One region of the Ureibacillus suwonensis genome, then DNA from elsewhere that is predicted to be linked to it. Evidence: riboswitches for the same ligand, from Rfam matches in the RefSeq annotation. Region 1 holds a riboswitch; each other region holds the start of a gene.
What was found. Region 1 has a riboswitch for thiamine pyrophosphate ahead of thiT (energy-coupled thiamine transporter ThiT). Riboswitches for the same ligand answer to the same signal wherever they lie in the genome.

Region 1 (3,279 bases):
AAGATCCTTTCTTCTAAACAATTTCTTTTAATAATATAACATATTCTATTACGAATTCGGGAATTTCATGTTTATTTTATTCGATATGGGTTCATTAATATATTGACAGTGACTTTAGGTATATGTTGGAAAATCATGATTTACCGGTACCAAAGATATGATTCCATGTTATAATCGTGCATTATTTCTTACAAACAAAGAAAAATTTGATTAGGAGTTTTGGCATTGAGAATCAAATAATGGGACTTACTGAGGGTTGTTGCATGTTTATCCGTATTGCTCCTGCATTCGACTACATTTTATAACATGGAACAAGGACTGACTGAGAATTCTGTAATGATCCATTATGTTCGGATCCTATTATGTTATGCTACTCCGACATTTATCATGCTTTCTGTCATCATCCTTTCCGCAAAATATAAAGACCAGTTGCCAGGCTCCTTTTGGCCGAGCCGGATTCAATTCATTTTGCTGCCTTTTGTTTTTTGGGCTTTCATCGATGCCGTTGTGATTGAATTACAGTATCGGCATGGCCTTCTTTGGCGATCCTTTTGGAACAATGTGATTTATGGAGAATTTGTCGGCTGGTTTGTATTGGTCATTTTTCAGTTATATTTGCTGTTTTGGATGATGGTCAAATGGAAATGGCCATCCTTTGTCGTGTTGCCAATATGCATCATCATTTATTTTTTGCAGCATCGGCTTTTTGGGACGCCCTATCCTTTCTTCCAGGAAAACCACATGTATGAAAAACTTTATGGAACGGGTTGGTACATATATTTTGCAATGGCATATTTCATTGGTTCAAATTACGAAAAAATTCAACCGTTGTTAATAAAATATCGTATATTCACTTTACTATTTACGGCTCTATCCGCGCTATATATTTGGTATGGTTATAAGTTTGGAATGGTGGAAATCCATTCCCGCTGAATGGATTTGGTTCCGTTTGTCGTCGGAATGACAAGTGCGGTTTTGGCTTATGGACAACTCATTCCATCTTATAGAATCATTCGCATCATAAGCAAATATGCATTCATGATTTATCTGATCCATTGGAATGTTCTCTCATTGACGGCCAAGTATTTCGTGGGATTTCTACCCAATGGCTATTTGGCCGTTTTGGGAATGATCATTTTTGCGGTTCTTGTATCGATTATTGTTTCCAAAACCATCTCCTATCTCCCATTTGGAAAATGGATTGTAGGGAAAATTCGATAAACGGACGGCAAAGAAAAACGGATTGGGAACCTTCCGGTGTTCTCAATCCGCTTTTTTTTATTGTTCAGAACGCTTTTCAAATCGGCATGTAACCGTTATTCATTTTCTTTTTTTATGAGTCTTGGGCTTGCTGTAAAAATGAATGCCGCCACAATAGCCGTTATGATGATGGCAGGAAGCATATAGGAACCGTTATATACGATGGAATAAATCCAGGCATTTTGATCGCCTGCGTATTCTTTGAAGAAAATCGCTCCGGCAATTGTATGGCAAATAAAGCGCAACAATCCTCCGACAACCGTACCGATCACAACATATAATGCAATTTTCTTTTTGTTATTTTGCAATACGCCGGCCAACACCGGTTTCCGAACAATTGCGGCAAATCCCACAAACGTGAAAGCAAAGATATAATCCAGGATTGCTTGCGCCCAATGGACGATAAACGGATTAATCGTCATGTTCAACAGCCCTATCAGCAAACCCGTAACAAGCCCTGCAGATAGTCCCCAACGAATCGCAATCAAAATAATTGGCAGCATCACTAAACTGATGGATCCGCCCTGGGCCCAAATCGAAAATTTTAATTGGTCCAACACATAACCGATAGCCGCAAAAATGGCAATTTCAATCATCCATAACAGTTTTTGATTTCTCATTCCGCATACTCCTTTCTCTTCGTTATTAAAACGCGAGAGAAGGATAGAAAAGAAAAAGCGTCCGGACAGATCCGAGACGCATTTGTTTCGGTTTCTATCCCACATCCCTACGCAAGTACTAACTTACAGGTTCGAAGGGTTAGTGCATACGGCACACTCTCAGCTGACTTCATCAGCACCCCTTGTGGTACACCTAAAATATTCTGTTGGGAACAATGCCATTTTATCAAATTCTATAAATATTTCAACTTCATGGTTTATTTTAATAGAATTGTTGTTTTGCTGTATCCTTCTTTTTGTTTTTCCACTTGCAACACAGCTGGCATTGCCGATTTTAATTCCTCCACATGGGAAATGACTCCGATCATCCGGCCGGATTTTTGAAGTTCAATGAGCGTGTCGATTGCTTTCATTAAGGATTCTTCATCAAGGGAGCCGAATCCTTCATCAATGAACATTGTTTCAATATTGACATTTCCTTGATAGCTTTGGATCACATCCGCCATACCCAATGCCAGGCTTAAAGATGCATTGAATTTTTCCCCTCCGGATAATGTTTTTACATCCCTCGCTTGTCCTGTATACGTGTCATAGACATCCAACCCTAAACCGCTCGCTCTTCCGTATGATTCAACCCTGTCGGAAACTTGCAAATAATATTGGCCGTTTGATAAGTTTTTCAGGCGCAGGTTGCTTGCTTCGGTAATGAGCTCCAAATAGCCCATTTGCACATAGCGTTCAAAGGATATTTTTTTGCTGTTTTGGCCGCGGAGCAAATTGTAAAGCTCGATGATTTGATTGGATTTTTCCTCCATCCGGAAAATATCGTTTGCGATTCCTTCGAGCTTTTCCGCAAAGTCAATGCAATGCTTTTCGCAAGCTTTGGAATGATTTAAAGCATCCAGGGCTTTTTCATAATTGGACTGAAGCTCTCCCAACTCGTTTTCCGCTTCGGTCAAGTCCATCTTTTCTTTGCCTTTCAGCTTTTCTTCCCCTTCCCTCACTTGCATTTCCAATGAATGAAGCTCTTTCGAATAATCGTCATATTGCTTTTGCAATGATTCCATTTTTTGCGGCGAAAGCCGGGCCTGCAAAAATTCTTCCGTTGAAGCAAAGTTCGCTTCCTTAAGGGCGGAAAGAAACTCTTCTTTCACCCTTTGAACTTTTCTTTGTATATGTCCGACTTGTTCCATTGTTTGTTTAAATGCCTCTTCCACCGCCGCGGTTTGTTTACCCGCTTCCTGGTATGCCATTTGCGCCCGCTCCCAAGATTCTTTTAACTGCCCTTTTAGACGGCTGGCTTCTTGCAATGCAGCTTTCAATTGTGAAAGATCCTTCAATTCTTCAGGAATGGATTTTTTTTGCTGCTCAAGTATTGTTTTTTCCTTCGTATATTTTT
Region 2 (3,279 bases), on a different contig from region 1:
ATCGGTTGAACCGTTTCTTGTTCTTCCACTTTTTCATTTTCTGCAGGCAAATCTTCTACAACCATTTCGGGAGATTCTTCCCGTTGTTCCATCTCACTCTGATTCGATAAAGGATTTTTAAACCATCCCAATCTCTTTTTTTCCATTTCATTAGCCAAAATATCATCTCCTAATATCTTGTAAAAAAAAATAAACGAAATTTCCTATTAATATAGAAAAAGGGTTACAATTATATACAAATTCCTACTTTCATTTTATATCTAAGTCGAAGAATGTCAATAACTCGTTGGTGAACATATGAAGGCGGGGAAAGGATATTTCGTATCTTTGTCGTCCAATTGAAAATACTATTGTAGAAAATAGGGAAAAGGAAGGGGTCTTTTTGAAAATCACAATCGAATGGACGTATCACCACAAGGGTGTGGAAACGGTTTTTCGTTCGGAAGAAATGCCTCCAGCCCACGCCCTTTCCGTCGCGGAAGAGCTGATGAAAACCGGAAGAACAAAAAACATTCTTTTTTTGGATGAACATGATTCGACTTGGACATTGAAAGAAATAAAAAAATATATAAAAGAGATGGAAACGGAACCTTCGAATGTGACGGTTTATTTTGATGGCGGATTTAATCTTGAAAGCCGCATATCCGGGTTGGGTTGTGTCATTTATTTTGAGCAAAACGGAAAGAAATATCGGTTGCGGAAAAATTTGACTTTGAATGGTCTTTCTTCCAATAATGAAGCGGAATACGCAGCGCTTCATTTTTCTGTCCAAGAATTGGAGTCTCTTGGCGTCCATCACCAAACGGTCCGATTTATCGGCGATTCGCAAGTGGTGATCAATCAAATGAGCGGTGAATGGCCGGTTTATGAAAAAGAGTTGATGAATTGGGCGGATCGAATTGATGAATCTTTGAACCGGCTTGGCATCAAACCCGAATTTGAACCGGTTTCCCGAAAAGAAAATGAAGAAGCGGACCGGTTGGCAAACCAAGCTTTGGATGATATCGAAATAGACGGGAAAATCGAACTGCAATGAATAAATGAATCGAAATAACCAAGTTTGTTAGTTTTATAAAATCATGTAAAATTGAAAAATCCATATGGTATAATGTAGGAAACAACAGAATTATTATGTTTTTTTGCAGGGGTGGCCGAGTGCCTGAGAAGGTGAAAACACCTAACCCTTTGAACTTGATGCAGCCAGTACTGCCGTAGGGAGCAATCCATGAATTCATAGATGGATATTGTGAATTTTTTGCTCTCCAATTACTGGAGAGCTTTTTAATTACATAGGGAATTTTGGAAATTGCAGGGGTGGCCTGGTGCCTGAGAAGGTGGAAACACCTAACCCTTTGAACCTGATGCAGTTAGCACTGCCGTAGGGAGCAATTGAAGATACTTGCAGTCTTTTCAATGCTCTTTTGCGCCGTGCAAAAGAGCATTTTTAAGTTTCAAAAGATTAATCCGGATTGAAAGGAGAAAACAAATGAGCTTATACAAAATCAGACAAAAGAATCCATTGATTCATTGCATTACCAATACCGTGGTGACAAATTTTACAGCAAACGGCTTGCTTGCCATTGGCGCTTCACCTGTCATGTCGGATGAGCCATTGGATGTTGAAGATATGACATCGATTTCCGATGCATTGTTAATCAATATTGGCACATTGAATAAAAATTCAGTGGAAGCCATGTTTTTAGCCGGAAAAAAAGCGAATGAATTGAATATTCCTGTTGTATTGGATCCGGTGGGGGCAGGTGCCACGAAATATCGTAAAGAAGTGTCTGAAAATCTGTTGAGAGAAATCAAGTTTGATTTAATCCGTTGCAATGCCGGTGAATTGGCTGCAATCGCCGGAATCGATTGGCAGGCAAAAGGTGTGGACAGCGGAGAAGGGGAGATGGATATTGTCCTTGTGGCAAAGGATACGGCCAAGAAATTTGGAACAATGGTTGCGGTTTCAGGAAAAGAAGATGTTGTAACGGATGGGGAATGGATTCTTTTTGTCCGCGGCGGCCATGAGTGGATGACGCAGGTGACGGGGACGGGCTGTTTATTGAGCGCCATTTGCGCGGGAGCATTATGTTTGGAAGGGGACAGACTCGAAAATATCCGGAACGTGTTGGCCGATTATAAAAAAGTGGCCGAATTTGCTTCGAAAGAAAAATACCTTGGTTCATTCCAAGTGGAAATCATAAACGGTCTACATCAAATTTCAAGAGGTGAATTATAATGAATATCGTTATGACGATTGCAGGCTCGGACAGCGGTGGAGGCGCCGGCATTCAGGCGGATTTGAAAACATTCCAGGAGCTGAAGGTTTTTGGCACATCCGTCATTACGGCATTGACGGCCCAAAATACGTTGGGTGTGGAAGGGATTTATCCAACAACTCCTGATTTTGTCGAACTTCAAATGAAGGCGGTTTTCGAAGATTTTGATGTAAAAGCCTTGAAAACGGGAATGTTGTTTTCTGCGGATATTATTCAAAGAATCGCGAAAAGCTTGAGGGATCAAGAAGTTCAAATCGTTGTCGATCCGGTTATGATTGCGAAGGGCGGACAAGCGTTGCTGCAAGAAGATGCCGTGCGGGCCATGAAAAAGGAATTGCTGCCGATTGCGAACATTGTCACCCCAAACATCCCGGAAGCGGAAACCATCACCGGCATGAACATTCATACTGCGGAAGAGATCCGGGAAGCGGCGGAGAAGATTTTGCAGCTTGGAGTTGATTGCGTCGTCATGAAAGGGGGGCATTTGGACGGGCCATCCGCGGTTGATACGGTGTTTTTCAAAGACGGGTCTTCATTCAAAATGAGATCAAAAAGAATCAATACGAAACATACCCATGGGACAGGATGCACTTTTTCGGCAGCCATTACCGCCCATTTGGGAAGAGGGCTGTCTTTGAAGGAAGCCATTATTGAAGCGAAAAAATTTGTCCAAGGGGCTATCGAAAATCCGCTCAATATCGGCCATGGCCATGGACCGACGAATCACTTTGCCCATCGGTTGGGATATGAAGCGGAGGTGGAAATCATTGAATAGAAAAGAGTTGGCGGTTTATTTCATTATGGGAACGGAAAATTGCAAGAGCGAACATCCCCTTGAAGTATTGAAAGATGCATTGCAAGCGGGAATTACTTTTTTTCAACTGAGAGAAAAAGGGAAACAACCGTTAACCGGTGGGGAGCTTGAACAATTTGCCAGGGAATGCCAATCCTTATGCAAACAGTATCAGGTGCCATTTATCATTAACGATGATGTGGAACTTGC
Region 3 (3,279 bases), on a different contig from region 1:
TAATTCTTCTTCCTTTCTAAAAAAATCACAAGCATCTGCTTGCGATTTAGAGCAAATGGAAGAAGATCCGCCCTCATTCGTTTGGAATAACATATTGACAAGATAGGCATCAAAAAAGGACTTGTACTTAGGTGTAGTACAAATCTATCGAAAGAAAGTGAAATTCCTTAATAATAGAAAAAAGGCAGAAATAATCTGCCTTCGGAAATGACGTTATTAACCCATTAATTAATATCAACCATAAATAGTGATATTACAAAAATGTGGTTCAAAAATGAAAAATGAAGATTATTAAAAAAGGACAGACTACTCCCATTTACTCTGCCGTTCACAAGCAGAGCCTTTGAACATATTCAATTCATTAGTTCAAAGTTGGGAAACGTAGTCTCATTGAGTGTGTCACTTTTTTAATAATCCTCCTTTAATGATGAATACAAAAACAGTATATTGGTCCTGAATCAAATTGTCAAATGGAACTATTGGGGACAGTCTATGTGTTCGAACCTAATGATAAATATGATTTGTTTGACGAATGCGAAAGTTTATTAACTGAATCATGAAATATAGAATCATAAGAAATGAAATTTATATGCCAATATTTCAGTATATACATGCTAATCAATCTTCCAATGTTTTAATAATGATCAAGTCCGTTTGTTCTTCATCCCCCATATAAAAGGAGTGAAATCCTTTTTGAACAAATCCCATTTTCTTATAAAAGCCAATTGCATTTTCGTTCTTTTCCCAAACCCCAAGCCAAATTTTCTTTTTATTCCATTCCTTTGCAACTTCAATCGCTTTATTTAGCAAGGCTTTTCCAAGTCCATGCTTCTGAAATTTCTCTCGAATATAAATTCTTTCAATTTCAAGGAATTCATCGCCCATTTTTTCCGTCTGAGCATCATCACTATTGACTTTTAAGTAACCCGCCAATTCATTTTGGTAATAGACAAAGAAAAATTGTGAATGAATATTGGATAGCTCTTTCTCTAATTGTTTTATATTAAATGCCTTTTCTAAATATACTTTCATATTTTCAGGTGAATTTTGATCTTTAAATGTGTAATAAAACGTTTCAATGCCCACTTCTTGTAATGTGTGCAAATCTTCAAGGGTACATGTTTTTATTTTGATTGTCATAGTGAACATCTCTCCTCATATCAATAATTTCGTTTGTTTCCCTTCTTAACGTATTCCCAATCTTTTTCAACATTTTTTCTTACCCGCTGCAAAAGATTGAATAATGTTTCCACTTCTACTTCAGATAATCCTTGTAAAGCTACAGCGTTAGAATGATCATGTTCTCTTATTAAAAACGGATAAACATTATTGCCTTTCTCGGTCGCATAGAGTTTCTTAATTTTTTTTATTTTGTGGATCCTCTCGCTTTTCAACAAATCCGTTCATTTCTAGTTTTTTTATTGCGCGTGATGCAGTTGTCCGATCCACTTTGATCATTTCAGCCAACTTTTCTTGAATAATTCCTGGGTTCTCACATATTCGTACAAGGTACAAATACTGACCTTTTGTTAAGTCATATTCTTTAAACTCGATATTACTGATTGAATCTAGTGCTCGTGCTATCATCCCAATTTCACGAAGAACTTCTTTCATAATGAACTCCTTCATTTTTATTGCAAATGCAATATTTTTAATTCATTTTAATCAAACTTTGTTGCATTTGCAACAAAAAAATAATTGAATATCTACATAATTTTAGGGTGATAATTCAAAAGAATTTGCAATCTTTCATAAGAATAAGTAGACTTTATATTGAAATTGAATATATTAACCGGGGGCTTGCGGAAGCAGGCTGAGAGTACGACTAATCCGTCGTTGACCGTTTGAACCTGATTTGGGTAATGCCAGCGCAGGGAGTGTAGTAAGTCGAATTATGCACTTTGCTTAGGCAGAGTGCATTTTATTTTGCGGAAAGGGTGAAAACCGATGACTCAGCAACGAGAAATCATAGAGGAACTTTCTCAATTTATCAAAAAGAATCAAGCTTCAGAAGAAGAGTTTAATAGCTTGGCTTTACATATTTTTAATTATCAATACAAACATAATCTCCCCTATCAAACATTTTGCCGCCAAAAAGGAAAGACACCGCGGCTTGTGAAAAATTGGCGAGACATTCCTTATGTGCCGATGAGTGCCTTTAAAGAGGTTCCATTGACATGTTCAGATCCAGAGGCAGCGGTTAGAGTCTTTATGACAAGCGGAACAACCCAAGGAAAACAAGGCAAACACTTTCATTCCACTCTCGAAATCAGAGAACTTTCCATGATTATCAACTTTAAAGAACGGTTTATGAAAGAAACAAATCGCATCCGCATGGGAATTTTGTTTCCAACTGAAGAGAAAATGCCGCACTCATCCTTAGCCCATTATTTAGCTCTTGTCATGAAAGAGTTTGGCACAGAGGACAGCTGCTATTTATTAAAAGAGAACGGCGTACATATTCAAAAAATCATCAGTGAGTTGGAACATGCCGAAAAAACAGGAGAACCATTTGCTTTGCTCGGAGCAAGTTTCAGTTTTGTTCATTTGTTTGAGGAATTGGAGCGTTTAGGAAAAACGTTTAATCTGCCGAAGGGAAGCAAAATTCTTGATACTGGTGGTTATAAAAATAAATCAAAGGAATTAGATTTAAATGAATTTTATCAGTTGCTTGAAAGATATTTCGGTGTAGATAGAAGCAATTGTATTAATATGTACGGCATAACAGAGCTAAGCACGCAATTTTATGATGATGGCAATGAGGTCGTTCCATCTATAAAAACTGGACCTAGTTGGATTCGTACGAGAGTCATCAATCCGTTAACAGGTGAAGAGGTTCCAGAAGGAGAACGTGGTGTTTTAGTTCATTATGATTTAGCGAACTTTAATTCCGTAATGGCGGTTGCTACTGAGGATGTAGGAATGGCGGTTGATGAAGGATTTTATCTGTTCGGTAGAGTTCAAGGTGCCGAGGTAAGGGGATGCTCGCTAGCGGTAGAAGAGTTTATTCAATTGGCGAAAGGAACAGCAAAATGAGAATAACAGCTGGATATATTCCAAATATCGGAGAAACGAAATTTGATAAGAAAATCCTGAAGTTTCAGGATTTAGAAGTGGAACTGCCTCTCCTTACATTAGAGCAAATGCAGAGGGTCATTGACACGGTGAAAAGAGAAAGTGCGGAAATCTTAAAATCACTGTCGGTATCAACAGTAGTGGACATCATCGGTTATGTAACGGAACAATTTTTGGAACGCAGTTCATCTTATCGACAGCAGG

Region 2: another riboswitch for thiamine pyrophosphate. It lies ahead of thiM (hydroxyethylthiazole kinase); the one in region 1 lies ahead of thiT (energy-coupled thiamine transporter ThiT).
Region 3: another riboswitch for thiamine pyrophosphate. It lies ahead of ACFPOH_RS04065 (LuxE/PaaK family acyltransferase); the one in region 1 lies ahead of thiT (energy-coupled thiamine transporter ThiT).

Annotation. Positions count from the first base shown of each region.
Region 1 covers NZ_JBHSNQ010000078.1:25,562-28,840, reverse strand. The annotation lists gene ACFPOH_RS09300 (acyltransferase family protein) at 250-933, shown strand; gene ACFPOH_RS09295 (hypothetical protein) at 934-1,221, shown strand; gene thiT (energy-coupled thiamine transporter ThiT) at 1,317-1,880, opposite strand; TPP riboswitch at 1,968-2,073, opposite strand; gene ACFPOH_RS09285 (SMC family ATPase) at 2,138-3,279, opposite strand, start outside.
Region 2 covers NZ_JBHSNQ010000009.1:129,943-133,221, forward strand. The annotation lists gene ACFPOH_RS00940 (hypothetical protein) at 1-158, opposite strand, end outside; gene ACFPOH_RS00945 (reverse transcriptase-like protein) at 383-1,036, shown strand; TPP riboswitch at 1,134-1,235, shown strand; TPP riboswitch at 1,301-1,402, shown strand; gene thiM (hydroxyethylthiazole kinase) at 1,487-2,236, shown strand; gene thiD (bifunctional hydroxymethylpyrimidine kinase/phosphomethylpyrimidine kinase) at 2,236-3,051, shown strand; gene thiE (thiamine phosphate synthase) at 3,044-3,279, shown strand, end outside.
Region 3 covers NZ_JBHSNQ010000040.1:44,503-47,781, forward strand. The annotation lists gene paiA (spermidine/spermine N(1)-acetyltransferase) at 619-1,140, opposite strand; partial or broken gene ACFPOH_RS04060 (MarR family winged helix-turn-helix transcriptional regulator) at 1,161-1,614, opposite strand; TPP riboswitch at 1,783-1,894, shown strand; gene ACFPOH_RS04065 (LuxE/PaaK family acyltransferase) at 1,948-3,036, shown strand; gene ACFPOH_RS04070 (acyl-CoA reductase) at 3,033-3,279, shown strand, end outside.